DNA from 2 places in the Cupriavidus sp. 05N40 genome. Region 1 is predicted to be linked to the other one. Evidence: predicted binding sites of a transcription regulator. Region 1 holds the regulator's gene; the other holds the start of a gene.
What was found. The regulator FliA, encoded in region 1, starts transcription of late flagellar genes. The targets are predictions, from matches to a motif close to CTAAAGTTTNNNNNNNNNNNGCCGNTA.
Positions count from the first base shown of each region.

Region 2: a site for FliA is predicted at 5,201-5,227, ahead of AC1DO7_RS33885 (YjfB family protein). Genes of this name have one in related genera too.

Region 1 is NZ_JBFTND010000072.1:34,383-39,587, forward strand. It holds gene flhF (flagellar biosynthesis protein FlhF) at 1-1,243, shown strand, start outside; gene AC1DO7_RS17980 (MinD/ParA family ATP-binding protein) at 1,247-2,080, shown strand; gene AC1DO7_RS17985 (RNA polymerase sigma factor FliA) at 2,120-2,836, shown strand; gene AC1DO7_RS17990 (flagellar protein FlhE) at 2,833-3,264, shown strand; gene AC1DO7_RS17995 (flagella synthesis protein FlgN) at 3,518-3,976, opposite strand; gene flgM (flagellar biosynthesis anti-sigma factor FlgM) at 4,023-4,328, opposite strand; gene flgA (flagellar basal body P-ring formation chaperone FlgA) at 4,530-5,205, opposite strand, start outside.
Region 2 is NZ_JBFTND010000212.1:1,546-10,040, forward strand. It holds gene zwf (glucose-6-phosphate dehydrogenase) at 1-300, opposite strand, end outside; gene gnd (phosphogluconate dehydrogenase (NAD(+)-dependent, decarboxylating)) at 357-1,466, opposite strand; gene AC1DO7_RS33875 (MFS transporter) at 1,860-3,065, shown strand; gene AC1DO7_RS33880 (NAD(P)H-binding protein) at 4,096-4,758, opposite strand; gene AC1DO7_RS33885 (YjfB family protein) at 4,906-5,091, opposite strand; gene AC1DO7_RS33890 (S1C family serine protease) at 5,455-6,405, shown strand; gene AC1DO7_RS33895 (hypothetical protein) at 6,414-7,148, shown strand; gene AC1DO7_RS33900 (SMP-30/gluconolactonase/LRE family protein) at 7,152-8,057, opposite strand; gene AC1DO7_RS33905 (Bug family tripartite tricarboxylate transporter substrate binding protein) at 8,169-8,495, opposite strand, start outside.

The sequences.
Region 1 (5,205 bases):
CGAGGGCATGCTGCGCTCGCTGACCGACAGCGCCAACGCGGTCAGCGACTGCGTGGACCAGCTCGACGCGGGCAACTTCGGCTTCGACCTGGTACGCACCCTGTGGCAGCAGCGCGCGGACAGCGCACCGTCGGCGCGCCAGATGGCGCAACACGTGCGCGAGGCCGCCTGCCGCGATCTCGCCCGCCAGTGCGACCGCTTCGTGCTCGCGCTGAGCGCCACCGTGGCCGCGCCCGCGGCCGGCCGCCGCGCGCCGCGCCCGTGGCAGCATACGCTGTGGCTGGCCGACCGCGACGGCCTGCCGCTGGCTGCCGCCGCGGCGCCGGGCGGGCGTACCGCCCCAGCGCTGCAGGCAAGCCAGGGCGGCTGGGAAACCGACGCCGCCAACCTGGGCGCCGCCATCGCCGCCGCGCGTACCGTGGTCAATGTGCTGGACACCATGCCGGCCGCGGCCACGCTGGCGCGCTGGCAGCAGGCAGGTGAGCGCTGGCTGACCACCACCCGCAAGACCACGCGCGTCGCCAGCAACGGCGTTGCGCTGAAGGTCGATGCGCTGGCCGAGACGCTGACGTTCCATGCCTTCGAAGAGATCGAGTACCGCGGCCGCGATGCCGTGCAGTGGATCGCGCAAGCGCCGGTGCGCGTGCTCGAAAGCCAGGTGCGCGGCACGCGCGGCAGCKAGGGCGGCACCGAGGCCGGCCTGCTGGTATCGCGCCTGGTCGACCGTGAAAACGGCCAGACACTGGCCGTGCAATACCTGCTGTGCGAGCCCGCACTGCTGGCCGAGGGCGCGCAACTGGCGCGCTGGGCACGCTGGGCCGAAGCCGGCGAGGCGCACCTGCGCACACTGCGCCATGCGCTCGACCATCTCGGCCAGGGCGAACGCCAGGACGGCGCCAACGATGCCGCGCAGGCGGAAAACCAGGCATGCGCGCGCCTGCTGGCACTGCAGATGGCCGTGGCCGCGCTGCGCCTGGAGCAGGCCGGCGACACGGAAGCCGCGGCCTTCCTGGCGCGCCTGTCCGCGCGCGCGCCGGCGCGCCAGACCCCGAATGCTGCCGTGCTGGTCGAAGGCATGGGCCGCCTGCTGGCGCTGCTGGACGTGCTGGAGAACTACCCCGCGCGCAATGGCCGTGCCGCACCTGCCGTGCCGACCGTACCGGCCGCGCCCGCCACCGAGCCCGACGGCTTCGTCGATGGTGGCCGGATGTTCAAGGCGCTGGCGCAGGTGCAGGGAGAGTAAAACGTGAATTCACTTGCCCTGGACCAGGCCGAAAGCCTGCGGCGCATGCTGGCGCCGCGTGCCACGCGCCGCATCGCGGTGGTCGCGAGCGATGCGGGCGCCGGTGCCACCACGGTGGCGCTCGGGCTGGCCAATGCGCTCGCCATGCAGGGTGAACGCGTGCTGCTGATCGACGAAGACCGCATTGGCGCGCGCGCCACCCGCTTGGCCGGCGCGGCGCCCGAGGGCACGCTGGCCGCCGTGCTGGGCGGTGCGCTCACGCTGGAGGCCGCGCTGGGGCAACGTCCCGCGGGCACCATCGGCGTGCTGCCCGGCAGCCCGCAGGCCACGGGCGACCTGGGCCTGTTCAATGGCTACCGCACCGTGCTCAGCGATGCCCGCAGCGATGCCGAGGGCGCCCTGTCGCAGGTGGCCGGCATGGCGCACAACGTGGTGGTGGTGCTGCGTGCCGAGCCGGCATCGATCAAGGCCGCCTATGCCTGCATCAAGCAGCTGAACCACCTCTACGCCTGCCGCCGTTTCCACCTGGTCGTCAATGCCGCCGCCAGCGACGCCGCCGCCAGCGCCGTGCTCGGCAATCTTGCGCGCACCGCCAGCCAGTATCTCGGCGTGGACGCGAGTCCTGCCGGCAGCCTGCCGCACGATCCGCTGGTCGAGCGCAGCACGGCGCTTGGCCGCTGCGTGGTCGAAGCGTATCCGGCGGCGCCGGCCACTGCCGCCCTGCGCCGTCTTGCCGTCGGCATCGCCGGCTGGCCGCTTCCCATGCCTTCACCAGCCGTAGCCCGTTCAACCCCTCCGGCCGCGCCGCTGGCGCCGCCGGCCACGGCCCTGGCCTGAGCGCCGGGCCTGCCAGCTAGGACTCACGAGAATTCCACCATGTATACGATTCAGGGAAAGCTCGAACAGACTGACACCGTGACCGCGCATGCGTCGCTGGTGCGTCGCATCGCCTTGCAACTCGCGGCCAAGCTGCCGGCCAGCGTGCAGCTCGATGACCTCATCCAGGCTGGCATGATCGGCCTGCTCGACGCCGCCAAGCGTTACGAGGATACGCACGGTGCGCGTTTCGAGACCTATGCCAGCCAGCGCATCCGCGGCGCCATGCTCGACGAGGTGCGCGCCAACGACTGGCAATCGCGCAGCCTGCGCCAGTTCACCCGGCGCATCGAGCGTACCGTGCGCGGCCTCGAGCAGACGCTCGGCCGGGCGCCGCTGGACTCCGAGGTGGCGCAGGAGCTCGAGTTGCCACTCGACGAATACCAGACCTTGCTCAACGAGGTCTATGGCTGCCAGCTGCTGCACTACGAAGACTTCGAACGCTCCGGCGAAGAAGACTTCCTGGATCGCCACCTGAGCGTCAGCGACGACGGCAATCCGCTCACCGTGCTGATGGAGAGCGGCATGCGCGAAGCGCTGATACGCGCCATCGAGCGACTGCCCGAGCGGGAAAAGCTGGTGCTGTCGCTGTGCTACGACCAGGAGCTGAACCTGCGTGAGATCGGCGCCGTGCTCGAGGTGACGGAGTCGCGCGTCTGCCAGATCCGCAGCCAGGCCATCACGCGCCTGCGTTCGCAGCTGCGCGGGCTGCTATGAAAGCCAGGTCCCGCCATATCGCCGTGGCGGCCATTGCCGCATGCTGCAGCCACGGCTGGGCCGCGCCGGCAGGACCTACCCTGCATTCGTGGTCGGCTTCCGTGAGTGGCCCCGCCTTGTATGGCAAGGGCCTGCGCACCATGTCCGCGCCCATCACCCCGACCGGGTATCTGCCGCAGGCCGAGGGCGCCATCACCACCGTGCGGTGGCGCTACAGCTTTACCCGCACGCCGCCGCTCGATCTGCAGGCCTATCTCTGCAATGCGCAGCGCTGCGTGTTGCTGCCGGGGGCGGAGGGACTCACCGATGCCTTCAGCGGGGATGACGCAGGCAGGGGATTCGTGTTCGCGTTCCAGGTACCGGGGAAGGGCGCGCTGACGCCCGTCCTGCAGGGACAGTCGGGACAAGTGGTGGTGGGGTACAGGTAAGACCGCAGGTGCATGGATTCGGCGGCCCGGGCCTTTCCGCCCGGGCGCCGCTTCCCAAGCCCCCGCAGCCGCTCAAGCCTCAAGTCTCAAGCCTCAGGCTCCAACCCTCAAGCCACCGGCTCCGCCACCGCGCCCGAACAAAAAAAAGCGGCTTCGCCTTCCCTGCCGGGAGCGAAGCCGCTTTTTTTGTTCGTTCGGTCTTTCCTGCATTTCGCCGCGGGCTTGCGAAAGCCCGTGGCGACAAGACACCGGTTCAGCCCGCCGCCAGGCTGACGCCTTGCGGACCTTGCTGGGTTCGCCCGTCCTTGCCGTACAACGTGCCCGTCTCGCCCCGGTGGCGCAGCGCCAGGATGGCTTCCTGCGTGAACTCCAGATGCGCATCCACCACGGCCGCATTGACGGCGTTGGCATCGCGCGCCATGCGCGCGGCGAACAGCAGGTCGCGCCATGCGGTCTCGACGGCAGGCACGATCTCGCGCCCGAACAGCTGGCCGCCCGCACCGAGGCGAATCCCCATGGCACCCATCTGCGCCTCGCGCGTGCGCGTCAGCGTCTGCAGCGAGCCGGCCAGTTCGACCTTGCGATCCAGCAGGCCGACCAGCGCCTGGTAGTCGCCCGCCTTGATCATGGCGCGCTCTTCGCCCAGCACGGCGGCGAATTCCTTGGAGAGCTCGGTTTCCCGGGCGAGGTTCTGGATCAGGGACTGGCTCATGGCTTGCCTAAGTGTCGTGGGTTGGCTTTGCCGCCGGTGTCGAGCGTCAGGCGCCGCCGTTGAGTTCGCGCAGCGACGCCAGCAGACCGTCTGCGATCTTGCTGGGGTCGATCTTGATGCGTCCTTCGGCGATGGCCTGGCGGATTTCGTCCACCTTGGCGGTATCGATGTCGTCGTCTTGGTCTTCCACCAGGCGCGCGCCGATTTCGCGCACCTGGGCGCCCAGCGGGCTGACGCGCACGCCGGGGGTTTCCGGGGCGGCGGCCGGGCCGGCGGGGGTGCCTGCCACGCTGCGCGTTGCACCGTCGCCGGCGTCGCCCGGCCTCGAGGAGGTGGTCTGATTGATCTTCACGGTGATTCCTTGCTGGGTACCTCTGGCTTATCGGACGGTGGCGGCAGAACTTTAGGGCCGCCCCGGGTCCATCCGGCCCGGCTCACGGACCCGTCCGGCCACGCTGCCCGCCGGACGCCGGTCTTGGGATGCCGGCTGCACATCCTGCAGCGCTGCGCGCCATTGTCTCATGAGACCGTTGCGCTACCCAGGCACGCCAGCCTATTGCTGCAGCACCACCGTGTCGCCATTGCGCACCAGCGCGCTGACCACCTGGCCGCTCTTGAGCCGCACCTGCACATTGCTGCCGACCGCGGCTTCGGCCATCACCTTGCCCTCGCTGCTGAGCTGGAAGGAATCCCCCTCGACCACCACCGTCACGTTCTGTCCCTGCCGCACGGCAATGGCCTTCTTCAGGAGATCCGTGCGCATCGGCGAACCCGCTGCGATGCGGCTGGCGGCCACGGCGCCCGCGATCTGCGCGGGGTCGGTCACCACCGCGCGCGGCAGGTTGGAAAGGTCGCCCTGGCGCACTTCCAGGTCAGAAGGGTCTACTGGCTCGCCGGGGGTGAAATTGCGGCCGGCCACGTAGTAATCGGCCACCACCGCGACGCGCGCCTGCACGTAGCGCGTCCACGGGCGCTCGCCGCCGCAGCGCACGCCGACGGAGACGCGGCCCCAGGGCGACGCGCCCGGCGGCAGGAAGGGTTCGGGCAGGGTGCATTCCGGTGCGCGGCCGCCCGACGGCGGCACGACCTGGATGCTGGCCTTGCCGGGCAGCCCGGCGGTCTGGCGTTCGAGGAACCGCTCCACCGCGACGCGCACCGGGTCTTCGGCAAAGGGCGAGGGCGGCGCTGCGCGGACGCTGCCGGACAGGGCGCCGCCGGCGGCGAGCACA
Region 2 (8,495 bases), on a different contig from region 1:
GGCCTGCGGGTTCCACATCCCGGCGTCAAAGACCTTGGCCGCTGCGCCGCCCTTGTCCTTGTCTTGTGGCCCCCCTTCGCCGCCGGGACGGGCGCGGGCACGGATGCCCTGCGCCAGCCGCGCGCGGAAGGCGGCATCGGTCATGGGATTGTGGTCCACGCCGACCAGGTCCAGGCCATCGCACAGCAAGCCGTCGCGGCGCAGGTTGTAGAGCGCAGGCACCAGCAGGCGTTGCACCAGGTCGCCGCGCGCGCCGAACAGGAACAGCGTGGCCGGCGGCGGCTTGGGGACCTTCTGCATGCCACGCCGGGCGCCGGCGCGGGGCTTCCCGGCGGCCTCCTTCGCGGCGGCCGCCATCACGTCTTCTCCGCGTCGCCGCCGCTGACGTATTCCACGTGGCCGCCGAAGCCGAAGCGCATGGCCGAGAGCAGCTTCTCGCCGTAGGTATGGTCCTGTCGCGAGCGGAAGCGCGCGAACAGCGCGCTGGACAGCACGGGCACCGGCACGGCTTGCTCGACCGCGGCGTCGATGGTCCAGCGGCCCTCGCCGCTGTCGGCCACCTCGCCGGGAAAGCGCGACAGCGCCACGTCGCCGGCAAGCGCCTGCGCGGTCAGGTCGAGCAGCCAGGAGGACACCACGCTGCCGCGCCGCCAGACCTCGGCCACGTCGGCTAGGTCGATCTGGAAGCGCTCGGCTTCGGGCAGGCTCCCGGAGGACCGGGTCTTGAGGATGTCGAAGCCCTCGGCATAGGCCTGCATCAGGCCGTACTCGATGCCGTTGTGGACCATCTTGACGAAATGCCCGGCGCCGGCCGGGCCGGCATGGATATAACCGCGCTCGGCACGGCTCCTGGCCGGATCGCGCCCCGGCGTGCGGGGAATGGTGCCGTAGCCGGGGGCCAGGGCATCGAACAGCGGATCGAGCCGCTCCACCACCTCGGCCGGGCCGCCGATCATCAGGCAGTAGCCCCGCTCCAGCCCCCACACGCCGCCGGAGGTGCCCACATCCATGTAGTGAAGCTGGCGCCCGGCGAGTTCGCCGGCACGCCGGATGTCGTCCTTGTAGAAGGTATTGCCGCCGTCGATGATCACATCGCCGGGCGCCAGCAAGCCGGCCAGCGACGCGATCATCTGCTCGGTGGGCTCGCCGGCCGGCAGCATGACCCAGACGGCGCGCGGCGCCTCGAGCTTGCCGACCAGGTCTTCGATGCTGGAAACGCCGCGGGCGCCCTCGCTCACCAGTTCCTGCACCTTGTCCGCGCTGCGGTTGTACACCACGACCTCGTGCTGCCCGCGCAGCAGCCGCCTTGCGATGTTCGCGCCCATGCGCCCAAGCCCCACGATTCCGAGTTGCATGATCGGTCCTTTCATTGGGTCAGCCATCCACGGAGAAGACACCTTGCACAGCCAGCGGCCATTGTCCGCCTCCCGCGACCTACGTGCACGGGCCGCCGCAATGCGCGCCAGGCAAGAAAAAGATGCTCATGGATAACTTTTTCACCGGACCGGCTCGGGTTCGAGCATGGATGCAACGGTAAATCCCGTTGCCGATTTACACGAACTAAACAGACGCTTAAAATCGCGATACCAGCCCGGCGCGATCGCACATGACCGGGCGGATTCTTTTCACCGGCCCGCATCTGGGGACAAGCGCCGGCCAACCGCCCGCCCTGCCATGTCCTTGCCAGTCCTGAAGCCGCGCCGCCCCCGCCTTGCCGCGTCCACCGCGCGACGCGAGTAGCCGCCGGCAAGCCCAAGCCGCCTTCCCCGCCACAGCCCGTTGCCCGGCCGCCGCCGCGCGATGGACCCGCCTGTGCCGACCCCGTTGTTCCGTCATATCGCCATTCCGCCCCGCATCGCATGTCCGCAAACAGTCCGACGCTCGCCGCCCCGTCCGGGGAACACCGTCAAGGCAGCATCAGCCGGCGCATCGTCGCCATCGTCTTCTTCAACTTCATCGCCTATCTGACCGTCGGGCTGCCGCTGGCGGTGGTGCCCGGCTTCGTGCACGGCGACCTGGGCTACGGCACGGTGGTCGCCGGCCTCGCGGTCAGCATCCAGTACCTGGCCACGCTGCTCAGCCGGGCCTGGGCCGGCAACCTGTGCGACCTGCAAGGCCCGAAGAAATCCGTCACGCTCGGGCTCGCGCTGTGCGCCGGCAGCGGCCTGCTGGTCATGCTGTCCAGCACATTCGCAGGCACGCCATGGCTTAGCCTGGCGTGGCTGTTCGCCGGGCGGCTGGTGCTGGGCGCGGGCGAGAGCCTGGTCACCACCGGCACCATCGCCTGGGGCATCGGCGACGTGGGTCCGCGCTTCACCGGCAAGGTGATCTCGTGGAACGGCATGACCACCTACGGGGCGCTGGGGCTGGGCGCGCCGCTGGGCGTGCTGCTCGACAAACACTGGGGCTTCGCCACGCTGGGCCTGGCCACCACCGCGCTGGCGGCGGCCGCGTTCGCGCTGGCGCGCCGCAAGACGGCGGTGCCCACCGTCAAGGGCGCGCGCATGCCCTTCCGCACCGTGTTCCGCCACATGACGCCGTTCGGCCTGTGCCTGGCGCTGGGCTCGGTGGGCTTCGGCACCATCACGGCCTTCGTCACGCTGTACTACGCCAGCCATGGCTGGGACCATGCCGCGCTTGCGCTGACCAGCCTTGGCGTGAGCTTCATCGTCGCGCGGCTGTTGCTGGCCGACAGCATCGGCCGCTTTGGCGGCTACCGGGTGGCGCTGTGCTCGTTCGCGGTGGAAGCGCTCGGGCTGGCGCTGATCTGGATGGCGGACTCCCCGGCCATGGCGCTGGCCGGCGCGGCCGTTACCGGATTCGGCTTTGCGCTGGTGTTTCCTTCGCTGGGCATGGAAGCGGTCAAGCTGGTGCCGGCCAGCAACCGCGGTTCGGCGCTGGGTGCTTATGCGCTGTTTCTGGATTTGTCGCTGGGGGTGACAGGGCCGGTGGCCGGGGTGATTGCCAGCCATGCGGGTTATAGCTCGGTGTTTTTGTTTTCGGCCTTGTCGGCCGTGGCTGGGCTGGGGCTGAGTCAGGTGTTGGCGGGGCGGGCGCGGGGATAGTGTTTAAGATGGGATGATTGGTGCCTAGGTTTGGGTATTCTGGTGAGTGTCATTTCGTTTTTTCGCGTTGGATTTAAAGGCTTAAATTCAAAGACAAAGTCAAAGGCTAATTCAAAGCCAAAGGCTCATTCAAAGTAAAAGGCTAATTCAAAGTCAAAGGCTAATTCAAAGTCAAATTCAAAGGCTTTCGCTCCCCCGGAGCGACCTACTTTCTTTTCCCCGAAAAGAAAGTAGGCAAAGAAAGCGGGCTGCCTGGCCGGCAGGGGCAGAAACCTTGGGGTTTCTCGTGTTGCTGGTTTCGTCGTGGGGTTCTTGGTTCTGCTTGCATCCTGCCGTTACCGGGGCGGGCGGCCGCGATCTTGCGGGCGACAGTGGTTTCGGGGTCAGACCTATGATGGCGGGCGCACTGCTTGTTCGGCCATCTGCCGTYACCGGCTTAAGCGACCACGACATAGCACCCTCTTGGTTTCGTGGTGGGCGCGGTGGACCGGTGCGCGGGTGTACCGGGTGTACCGGGTGTACCGGGTGTACCGGGTGTACCGGGTGGCGACATGTTATGCCCCAAACACAAAATTTCTGACAGGTCCGAGCTATGARGCACCGAGCTCAAACAGGGGTCACCGCGCCCACCACGAATCGAGCGCCGTTCCTATGACGCGCCCATCCACCCCGGTCGCGGCAGCAGCCTGAACTACCTGGGCCAACGCCATCATGCAGCGCCACCACGAATCGAACGCCACCCGCGATGCCGCAGGCGAGCAAACCGGTAGCGCCAGCAGCCCAGCCAAAGCCATGAGACCCACCACGAAACCACCACCACCCATAAAATCTGAGCGCCCAGCCTTCTGCAAGAATCGCTTTCTTTTGGTTACTTTTCTTTTCGAGAAAAGAAAAGTGACACTTACATGTGTGCGAACGGGCTACCAAGCCCGCGCCGCTAGGCCCAGAGACGCAAAGCACACCCTCATACGCATAAACGCCAAATGAGACTCAAGCCGCCAAGCCCAAAAAAGCCAAAAAAAAGCAAAAACTACCGCATACCATCAATATCCCGAGCCTCGACAACCCCCCGAGGAAACCCCCTCCGCACCACAATCAGCATGGCACGCCCCACCTGCTCGGTAGTAGTGAGATAAGCCGGAAACAAGCGCCGCAGCAAAGGCAGCACCGGCGCCGCAATCATGTAGGGAATCCGGTAGGCCGCCGTCTTGGAACGGATGCCGTGCAACGGCTGGATACCGCCCGGGCGGAACATATACGCTGCCTTGAACGGCAATTTCAGCAACGCGTTCTCGGTACGCCCTTTCACCCGCGCCCACATCGAGCGCCCTTTCTCCGTGCTGTCGGTCCCCGCGCCGGAAACATAGACAAAGGTCATCTGCGGGTTGAGCCGGGCCAGYACCTGCGCGGCGGCCAGCGTGATGTCGTAGCTCACGCGCGTGTACTCGGCTTCGGACATGCCGCCCGAGGACACGCCCAGGCAGAAGAAGCACGCGTCGAAACCTGTCAGCGCCGGCTCGATCCCGTCGTAGTGCAGCAGGTCCGCATGCACCAGTTCGGTCAGCCTGGGATGCTGCTGGCCGGTCGGCGTGCGGCCTACCGTCTGCACGCGCGCCACGTCTTCGGCCAGCAGGCATTCGCGCAGCACGCCCAGTCCGACCATGCCGGTCGCGCCGAATATCAGTACGTTCATTCGTGTGTTCCCGTTCGATGAAAGCGGCCGCGCCATTGTGACGGGATGGTGGAGATTACCGCATGAACGGGAACGGCGCCGGCACGCCGGCACCCCGAAATAGACAGCCCCCGCCCGGGGTCACCCCGGACGCGGGCTGCCCCGTTGTCACACCTTGATGTCGATGTTCTGGCCCAGATGCGGGGGGTTGCTGGCGGGCACGCCGACCGGCGCCGCCGATGCCATCAGCGTGGCCACGCTGTTGGCCTGCAGGTCAAGCGATTTGCGCAGCATCAGCAAGCTGACCGGGTCGGTCCCGGGGTTGCTCGCCGCGCTGACGATGGAGGTATCCATGGATGAATTGTCCTGTTCCAGGTTGCGGTTGGGTGGGCGGGTGGCGAGGATGCCGGCAGTCCGGCCGGAAAAGCCGCGGCACCACCCGGGGATATTCCTGCCCGTTAATTGTCGGCTGGCAGCCACAAAGCTTTAGCGCGGCGGGCGGAACGTTTATGATAGGCAGCCCCGGCCAGATCGCCTGCAGCGTCTGCAAAGCAGGCCGGGAAAGACCGGACAGCCCGGGCAGCGGCTGAATCCGGCAAGAAAACAGTCACCAACAACAACATCATGGGTCGGGCGAAAAAAATCGCGGGTTACGTCGCAATTTCGTGTTTGACTGCCGGCATCCCCCTCTCCGGCCTTGCGCTGGATTCGGCGGAATTGTATGAACGGGAGTCGCCAAGCATCTGGGTGGTCACGGTGTTCGACGCGCAGGGCGGCACGATCGGCCTGGGCAGTTCGGTGGTCACCGGCCCGGAAGAACTGGTCACCAACTGCCATGTCCTCAAGAATGGCAAGTCCATCGGCATCCGGCGCGAGAACACCATGCACGTCGCGCGCCTGGTGCATGCCGATGTGGAGCGCGACCTGTGCGTGCTGCAGGCGAAGGGGCTGGGCGCGCCGCCCGTGAAGATCGCCCCGCTCGCGTCGCTCAAGGTGGGCCAGAAAGTCTATGCCATCGGTGCGCCGCGCGGCTTTGAGCTGACGCTCAGCGACGGCCTGCTCTCCTCCCTGAACAAGGACGCCAACGGCCGCGTGGTGCGTATCCAGACCACCGCGCCGATCTCGCCCGGGTCCAGCGGCGGCGGCCTGTTCAATGCCGACGGCCAGCTGATCGGCATCACCTACCTGATGCGCACCGACGCGCAGAACCTCAACTTCGCCGTGCCCGCGCAATGGATCGGCGAGGTGCCGGCCAGGTCGGCATTGGCGCTGCAGCGCTTTCGCAGCGAGACAGCGCCCCCGGCGCCCGCCGCGCAAGCACGGCCTCCGGCGCCGCAGCCGGCGGCCGGCGCGCAAGACCGGCAGCTCACCGGCGCCGAGCTGGCCGCGCACTTCGCGCATCTCGGCCGCATCAACGCCACCGCGCCTTCGGGTGTCACGCTGTGGATGGATATCCGCGAAGGCGGCAGCCTCGATGTCACCAACTCGGTCAGCCGCGGCACTTCGCCCGGCCGCTACCGCATCGAGCAGGAGGCCGGTCAGGTCTGCATCGAAATGGGCGACCCCAGGTTCAGCAGCATGCAAACCTGCTACCGGCTGACCGAAGGCAACGGGCGCTACGTGATGCGGTCCGTCTCCAGCCCCTACTACTTTTCCTATGTGAAGTAACGACGAGCATGAACCACACATACCGTATTGGCACCGCTGCCGCCGCTGCCGTCCTGTTGCTGCTGGGCGGGTGCGCGCCGGCGACCGTCGCCGTCTCTACCCGCGCCACCGACTATAACGGCAAGCCCGCCCGCATGTATGTGGTGGGCACGACGGGCATGGGCTGGAACAACGATTTCTCGCTGGCGTTCGCCGCCAAGTTCCGCGAGCTGGCCAAGCAGTGTGGCGTGGAAGCGGCCTATGACGAGCTATCGGGCCTGGAGCTGGACTCGTCCGCCCTCACGAACAAGATGCGCGGCTTCCGGGCGGATTCCATCCTGACCATCGCCAATGGCGGGGGTGTGATCGGCGCCTACGGCAACCGCATGTCGATCAACTACGGCACCACGCTGACCGATGCCATGCAGAACCGCGCGGTGTGGAAGGGCAAGTACTCGTTCAGCCGCGGCGCCCAGGCGATCCCCATCGAGGAACGCGCGGCGGTGCTTGCCATCGACATCACCAACAGCCTGAAGAAGGACGGCTTCCTGAGCGGTTGCGGCCAGGTCGCGCTGGGCCAGAACGGCCGGCTGGACCCGTCGGCGGTGCCGGTCATCGCGCACGGCACGCCGGTCAGCGCCGCCAGTCCCGCGGCGGCACCTGCCCCGGCCGCCAGCCAGGGCGCCGGCCCGCTCGCCGCCGTACCGGGCGTGCCCAGCGGGGGCGCGACGCTGCGAGACCTGCAGGACCTGCTGCCGAAGTGAGCCTCAGCCGGCCAGCCCGGCCTCGGCCAGGTCGGCGCACAGGATGGAGCCGGTTTCCGATTCGGTGACGAACACCTTATGGGTGCCGGGCTGGAAGGCCAGGTTGGTGGTGGTGGCGCCCGCCGTGCTGGCGAGGATGGCCTCGGGCTCGCCGCGCTTGCCGAGCACCCACACGCAGCCCAGGCTGGCATGCGCCACGAACAGCCGGTCGCGGCCGTCGATGGCCATGCCGTCCGGCCCGCTGGTGCCGTAGAAGGTGAAGAACTGCCCCACCTTGGACACGCTGCCGTCCGCTTGCAGCGGCGCGCGCCACACGCAGTTGCCACGCGTGGCCGCCACGAACAGCACCTTCTCGTCGCACGACAGCGCCAGCCCGTTGGGGCTGGGCACATTGCCCAGCAGCAGGTCGAGCTGTCCGCCGGCGCGCAGGCGGTAGACGCGCCCGGTGGGGTCGTGCAGGCCAGTCTGGCCCTGGTCGGTGAAATACAGGTCGCCGTTGCGGGCGATCACCAGGTCGTTTACGCCCTTGAACTGCTCGGCGTTGCGCCGTCCCAGCAGCGTCGTCACCTCGCCCGTCTCGACCTGCACGCGCAGCAGGCCGTTGCGGTAGTCCGCCACCACCAGCTCGCGCGCATTCAGGAACTTCATGCCGTTGGGCTCGCCCTTGTATTCGGCCACCAATGACCACGCGCCCGCCGGGGAAATACGGAAGATCCGGCCAAACGGGATATCGGTCACGTAAAGGTTGCCGGCTGCATCGAACACCGGCCCCTCCAGGAAACTGTCGATGCAGGCCCCGCCCTTGTTGGCATCGGCCCACTCGGAGCGCACGCCGGCCTTGCGGAAATGGGCGGGCATGGACGAGAAGACCTGCAGCGGGATCTCCCTGGGCACGGTTCTGAAATACATGGTCGTTCCTTATCGGGTTCTTGTCGGGTTCCTGTCGCGACCTGGCCGCCATCTGGCCGCCATCTGGCCGCCATCTGGCCGCAATCTGGTCGCCATCTGGCCGCGTTCCGCCTACTCCGCCTTCACGTCGGCGGCCTTCGCCACCCGGGTCCACAGGGCCGTGTCGTCCTTGATGCGGCGCGCGAAATCGGCCGGTGAGATACCGCCCGGCTGCGCGCCCAGGCTGGCCAGGCGCTCCTTCACCTCGGCGCTGTTGACGCTCTTGCTCACCTCCGCCTGCAGCTTTGCCACCAGCGCGGGCGGCGTGCCCTTGGGCGCCGCCAGGCCGAACCAGTTGATCACCTTGTAGTCCTTCAGGCCGGCTTCGGCAAAGGTTGGCACGTCCGGCAGCGCGGGCACGCGCGTCGCCCCGGTCACGGCCAGCGCGCGCGCCTTGCC